Regions from separate parts of the Streptomyces sp. NBC_00878 genome, predicted to be linked through region 1. Evidence: riboswitches for the same ligand, from Rfam matches in the RefSeq annotation. Region 1 holds a riboswitch; the other holds the start of a gene.
What was found. Region 1 has a riboswitch for cobalamin ahead of OHA11_RS14670 (ribonucleoside-diphosphate reductase subunit alpha). Riboswitches for the same ligand answer to the same signal wherever they lie in the genome.

Region 2: linked by a shared signal. The riboswitch ahead of OHA11_RS44290 (CbtB-domain containing protein) and the one ahead of OHA11_RS14670 (ribonucleoside-diphosphate reductase subunit alpha) in region 1 are both predicted to bind cobalamin.

The regions. Positions count from the first base shown of each region.
Region 1 covers NZ_JAPEOK010000001.1:3,541,124-3,544,292, reverse strand. The annotation lists gene OHA11_RS14670 (ribonucleoside-diphosphate reductase subunit alpha) at 1-1,394, opposite strand, end outside; cobalamin riboswitch at 1,533-1,704, opposite strand; gene OHA11_RS14665 (GNAT family N-acetyltransferase) at 1,749-2,285, opposite strand; gene OHA11_RS14660 (nucleoside hydrolase) at 2,371-3,169, opposite strand, start outside.
Region 2 covers NZ_JAPEOK010000001.1:10,156,117-10,159,285, forward strand. The annotation lists gene OHA11_RS44280 (AbfB domain-containing protein) at 1-467, opposite strand, end outside; gene OHA11_RS44285 (histidine phosphatase family protein) at 828-1,481, opposite strand; cobalamin riboswitch at 1,592-1,729, shown strand; gene OHA11_RS44290 (CbtB-domain containing protein) at 1,791-2,015, shown strand; gene OHA11_RS44295 (CbtA family protein) at 2,045-2,815, shown strand; gene OHA11_RS44300 (acyl-CoA dehydrogenase family protein) at 3,002-3,169, shown strand, end outside.

The DNA.
Region 1 (3,169 bases):
CAGACCGCCGTCTCCCCGTCGTCCGTGACCTCCAGGATCTCCGTGCAGAGGTTGGAGGAGTGGACCGTGTGGCCGGGCAGCGCGGTCTGGTTGGCCGTGCGGTTGGCGGCGTCCTTGAAGGTCATCCAGCCGTTGCCGGTCTGCGCGAGGGTGCGCATCATGCGGCCGTACAGGTCGCGGGCCGGGATCGTCTTCTTGGCGAGGCCCTGCTCCTCCGCCTTGCGGTACGCGGCGTCGAACTCCTCGCCCCACAGGTCGACCAGCTCGGGCACGTCCGACGGCGAGAACAGCGACCACACGCGGTCCTCGTTCACCCGGCGCATGAACTCGTCCGGGATCCAGTGCGCGAGGTTCAGGTTGTGCGTACGCCGGGCGTCCTCACCGGTGTTGTCGCGCAGCTCCAGGAACTCCTCGATGTCGGAGTGCCAGGTCTCCAGGTAGACCGCGGCGGCGCCCTTGCGCCGGCCACCCTGGTTCACGGCGGCCACCGAGGCGTCGAGGGTCTTCAGGAACGGCACGATGCCGTTGGAGTGCCCGTTCGTCCCGCGGATCAGGGAACCGCGGGAGCGGACACGGGAGTACGCGATGCCGATGCCGCCCGCGTGCTTGGAGAGCCGGGCCACCTGGTGGTAGCGGTCGTAGATGGAGTCCAGCTCGTCCAGCGGGGAGTCGAGGAGGTAGCAGGACGACATCTGGGGGTGCCGCGTACCGGAGTTGAAGAGGGTGGGGGAGGACGGCAGGTAGTCGAGGCGGCTCATCAGCCCGTAGAGCGCGGCGACTTCGTCGACGGACCTCGTCCGCGCTTCCGGGTCGGGCCCGGTGTCCTCGGCGAGACCGGACGCCACCCGGAGCATGAAGTGCTGGGGCGTCTCGATCACCTGGCGGGTGATCGGGTGCCGCAGGAGGTAGCGGCTGTGCAGCGTGCGCAGGCCGAAGTAGCCGAAGCGGTCGTCGCCTTCGAGGTCGATCAGCGCGTCCAGGCGGGCCGCGTGGGTCCGTACGAACTCGGCGGTGCGGTCGGCGATCAGGCCCTCGCGATGCCCGACCGCGACGGACTCGGAGAAGGACCGGACCCCCTGCGAGGCGGCCTCCGCGGCGATGCTGATCGTCAGCAGGCGGGCGGCCAGCTTCGAGTACACGGGGTCCTCGGAGATGAGGCCCGCGGCCGCCTCCGTGGCCAACTCGCGCAGCTCCGCGGTGACCCCGGCGGCTCCGACGGAGGACCGGCCGCGCAGCGCGGCGGCGGCGACCCTGCCGGGATCGGCGTCGGGGAGGTCGGCGGTGAGGTCGGTCAGGGTCCGCAGCAACACGGCTCCCGGTCCGTCGGCCTCGGCCCTGTCCTGCTGGTTCAGGGGCGCATTCGCTGAGACCGGATCGGCTGGCGCGATGGTCACGTGGGGCTCTCCCTCGCTCGGCACGGGGCCTGCGGGGAGAGGGGTTCGGGGCACACGGGGGTACACGCTCTGCGCAGCGGTACGCCGCGTCCACCGGCCCACTCCGCGAGGCCCGGACGTCATGGCACCCGGGCCGGACGGCCTGGGCACGCTGTCGGCAGGTCCTCGGACTGGCCGTGCGCACAGCTCTCCACTGGGGACAGACATGCACAAGTACACCGTTGCGGGACAGTTCCGGATTCGCACCGGATTCCCCTGCGGCGACAGCGAGCATGAGCATACATCTTGTGCCGGGCTGGGGAAGCACCCCCACATGTTGTGTCGTGTCGGCTTCGGAGGGTGTATCGGAACGTGTCAGAGCGTCAACTCGTACGTGAGCAGCATGATGTCGTCGAGGTCCGGGATCGGGTTCCAGTCGCGGTCGGGGGCGCGGGTGAAGCCGAGGCGTCCGTAGATGCGGTGGGCGCTGTGCATGGTGCGCTGGGTGGACAGCACGACGCGTACGCAGCCGTCCGTGGCCCGGGCGCGGGCGACACAGGCACGGACGAGGGCCTCGCCGACTCCGCGCCCGCGGGCCGCCTTCGCGACCGCCAGCATCCGTATCTCGGCCTCGCCGTCGCGCGCGATGTCGGCCATGGGCCCGCCGGAGGGGACGAAGGTCACGCCGCCGACAACCCGCTCACCGGCCCCTGCCCCCGCCCCTGCCTCCGCCCCCATCACGGCTACCAGTACGTCGGCGGCCTCGGCCCGCTTCGCCACGTCCCGCAGCTCGCCCAGATACTCGTCGCTCTCCCCGAAGTCGAGCAGCCCGTCTCCGAGATAGGCCTGCGCGGTGATCTCGCCGACCGACTCGTACTCCTCGGGTCTCGCCTGCCTGATCACGATGTCCATGCTGTGCAGTGTGCCGGAGGGGTACGACAACGGGCCGCCGGGTTTCTCCCGCACCCGCCGGTGCCGGGGACGGCCGAAGGCGGGCTCAGGCCACGGACGGCCACTGCGGGAGGGTCGTGACGAAGTCCTTGGTGAAGTCGCGTGGGCCCGCGCCGAGGGCCACGCGGCCCGTGTGGCGGGTGCGGGCGGTCAGGGCGGGCGACTCGGTGTAGTAGTTCCGTTGGGCGGCCGAGGGGACGAACACGGTCTGGCCGCGGGTGAGTTCGCTGGCGCACTCGACGACGACGGCTCCCTCCGCGAGCGTCACGAACGACTCGTCGGCGCACACGCCCACGGCGAGCGGATCGTGCAACGGGCAGGAGTCGCCTCCGCCGTGGCGGCGGTAGGAGTCGATGTAGACCCCCAGGAGCCGGGCCGCGAGGGCCGCGCCAGGGCCCGCCGCCTCCAGCGCGGCGAGGTCGGCGAGGCCGAAGAGCCAGCGGTGCGAGGCGTCCAGGTCGACCATGGTGAACGGGATGCCGGACGAGAGGACCACCTCGGCCGCGTCCGGGTCCGCCCAGATGTTGAACTCGGCGACCGGGGTGATGTTGCCGGGCACCCGGGCGGTGCCGCCCATGAACACGAACTTCTTGACGCGGTGGGCGAAGTCCGGGTCCTCCAGGAGTGCCACGGCCACATTGGTGAGCGGGCCGGTGGCGCACACGGTCAACTCGCCCTCGTGCTCCCGGGAGAGCCGCAGCAGCGCCTGTGCGGAGGACTCCGGCAGGTGTGCGGCGGTCGAGTCGGGCAGTGTCTCGTGGCCGAGGCCGGCGGGGCCGTGGAAGTGGGCGGCGGACGTGTACGGGAGGCGGGTGAGGGGGCGGGGGGCTCCGCGGTGGACCGGG
Region 2 (3,169 bases), 6.6 Mb from region 1:
ATCCACTCGTTGCTGGTCACCGAGCAGGACACGATGACGTTCACGCTGCCGTCGCTGTCGACGAACCACTCCGGCGCCCAGGCGCGCGACAGGTTCGCGATGGGGACGGTGTAGTCGTACAGGAACGTCCAGTTGCTGCGGTCCGAACTGCGGGCGAAGCCGATGGTGGTGCTGGTGTCCTGCCAGGTGTGCGTGGTGTAGGTGATGTAGTAGTAGCCGTCGGTGTGCTTGAAAACGCTGGCGTCGCGGATGCGGCCCGCGGGCGGTGTGTACGCGGACGCCTTGAGGAGCCGGAAGTCCGTCGCGTCGTCGGACTGGTAGACGTTCACCGTGCCGTCGTTGCTGTTGAGGAACGGCACGATCGTGTAGCGGGTGGCCGATCCGGGAGGCGGCGCGGCCGCGGAGGCCGTGCCGAACAGGCCGGGCACACCGCCCATGACGAGCGCCGAGGCCGGCAGCGCGGCCATCGCCCGCAGCAGGCTTCGACGTGACGGCGCGAAGGGGTGGACGGCGCCGGTCGCGTCCGGGGAGACGACGGGTCTGTGGGAGTTGTCTGGCGTGATCATGTGCGGCTCTCCTCGTTCGGACTGTGCTGCTGGTGCTGCCGAGCGGAGTCCCAAGTGCGCACGAATTCACTGAGGTTGGGGCGTGCGCACACGCTCTGACGGGTCGACATATCGAACGTAGTTCGGCAAACCGGTCAGAACGTAGAGTGCGGCCGTGAGCACGTCAATAACTTCGACACACTCAGCCCCTTCTTGGCCGAGGCGGGGATGCGGGCTCGGGCGGAGTGGTGCCGTGCCGTCAGGCGGGCGTCCGCCGAGGCCTCACTCGCCGAGCGCCCGTCCGACCCGCACATTCCAGCGCCCGGCCCGCCCGCTGAACTCCGTCACGGTCAACGGCGGCACATCGACGCGCCAGAACGCCGATTCCGGTGCCCCGAGTGCCCGCACCACCCCGGCCCGTACGATCTCCGGCTCGACGACGGCGACGATCCGCACCGAGCCCGCTCCCGAACCCGGTGCTGAGCCCGAAGCCGAGCCTGGGCCCGAGCCGAGGGCCGGATCCGCCGCCGTCTCCAGCCACTTCGCCACTCGCTCGCACAACCCGCTCACCGACTCGCCGCCGTGCGGGGCGGACGACGGGTCCGCCAGCCAGCGCCCCACGGCCTCCGGTTCGTCGGCGCTCACCTCGGCGAGGGTCGCCCCGCGCCAGCGGCCCACGTCCAGGCCGGCCAGTTCCGGCTCGATGACGGCGGCGGCCACGGAGGCGATGGTGTCGGTGTCGAGCCCGAGCGCCGCGGCCGTCTCCCGGCAGCGAACCGTGGGTGAGACCAGAACCCGGTCGGCGGTGGGCAACGAGCCCGCGGCGGCCCCGGCGAGCCGCAGCCCGGCCGCGTCGACGGAACATCCGTCGTCGAAGCGCGCCTCCCGCAACGCCGAGTTCATCGCTGGTGAGATCAACATCACTCGGCTGGTCATCGGCCCGCCCTCGCGTTCCCCACGTGCTCAACACCCCTGTCCGTACCGGGAATTGGGGGCGTGACCAGGACACCGGCGCGCGCTCCGGGGCCCATGCGCCCTTGGCCGCGCCTCCGCTTCGCGGTACCTTCTCGTCGATATTGACGACGGTACGACGGAAGCCGGTGAGAATCCGGCACGGTCGCGCCACTGTAAGCCCCGCACCAGCCGCCTCCCGCCCGGGAGGTGAAGGTCGAGCGAAGTCAGACCCGTGGCCGTCGTCCTGTGCACCACCGAGATGGGACGCGAGTTCCCCCAGGAGGTCCTGCCATGGCGCAGTCCGCCGTCGCTCAGCCGACCGTAACCACCCCCGACGTACCCGCAAAGCTGCCGATCGGCGCCATCGCCCCCTGGGCGGTCTTCCTCGGCATCCTGATGCTGGTGCTGCTGTACTTCGTCGGCGCCGAACAGGGCGCCACCTCCGTGGTCTCCGGCGAAGGCGTGCACGAGTGGGTGCACGACGCCCGCCACCTGCTCGGCTTCCCCTGCCACTGACGGCGACAAAGAACCGACAGGACAACTCAATGAACTCCGTCACCGTCAGAAATCTCCTGGTGCGCGGCATGCTCGCGGGTCTCGCCGCGGGTGTGCTCGCCCTGGTCGTCGCCTACTTCCTGGGCGAACCGCGTGTGGACGAGGCCATCGCCTTCGAGGAAGCCCACGCCCACGGACACGGCGGGGAGGAACTCGTCACCCGTGGGATGCAGTCCACCGGCGGCCTGTCCACCGGCGTCCTCGTCTACGGGGTCGCGTTCGGCGGCATCGCCGCCCTCGCCTACTGCTTCGCCCTCGGCAGGATCGGCCGCTTCGGGCCGCGCGCCAGCGCGCTGCTGCTGGCAGCCGCCGGTCTGGTCGCGGTCTACCTGGTGCCGTTCCTCAAGTACCCGGCGAACCCGCCCGCCGTCGGCGACCCCGACACCCTCAACCAGCGCACCGCGCTGTTCCTCCTCATGATCGTGCTCAGCGTGCTGCTGGCCGTCGCCGCGGTGATCCTCGGCCAACGCCTCGCACCGCGCCTGGGCAACTGGAACGCCACCCTCGCGGCGGGCGCGTTCTTCGTCCTGGTCATCGGCCTGGCGTACGCGTTCCTGCCGTCCTTCAACGAGGCGCCGGAGGGCTTCCCCGCCACCCTGCTGTGGCAGTACCGGCTGGCGACCCTGGCCATCCAGGTGGCCCTGTGGACCGCGTACGGCCTGGTCTTCGGGCTGCTCGCGGAGCGCCTGCTGGCTCCCGAGCCGGCCGGGGCCGACAAGGAGAAGGCGCCCGAGAGCCGGGCAACTCCCGTCGCGCACTGATCCGTCGCGCACTGCCCGTTGGCACGCGAAGGGGCCCCTGGAGAACCATCCCGGGGCCCCTTCGTATGTGTGCGTGCGGCAGGTGCGTACGTCGTCGGCATTCCCTATTTCTGGAACACGTTCTACGGTGTGCGCCGTCAGGTCCGGGTGGCCGAACGCGTGGGTCAGTGGGAGCCAGGAGGCGCCGTGCATCTCGAATACACGCCGGAGCAGCAGCGGTCGCGCACCGAACTGCGCGCCTACTTCGCCGAGTTGGTCCCAAACGACATGCACGCTCGCTATGGCGCCCCGGCGGCGCAGAAGCGCTTCTACCGCGACACCATCCGCCGGCTCGGCCGCGACGGGTGGCTCGGC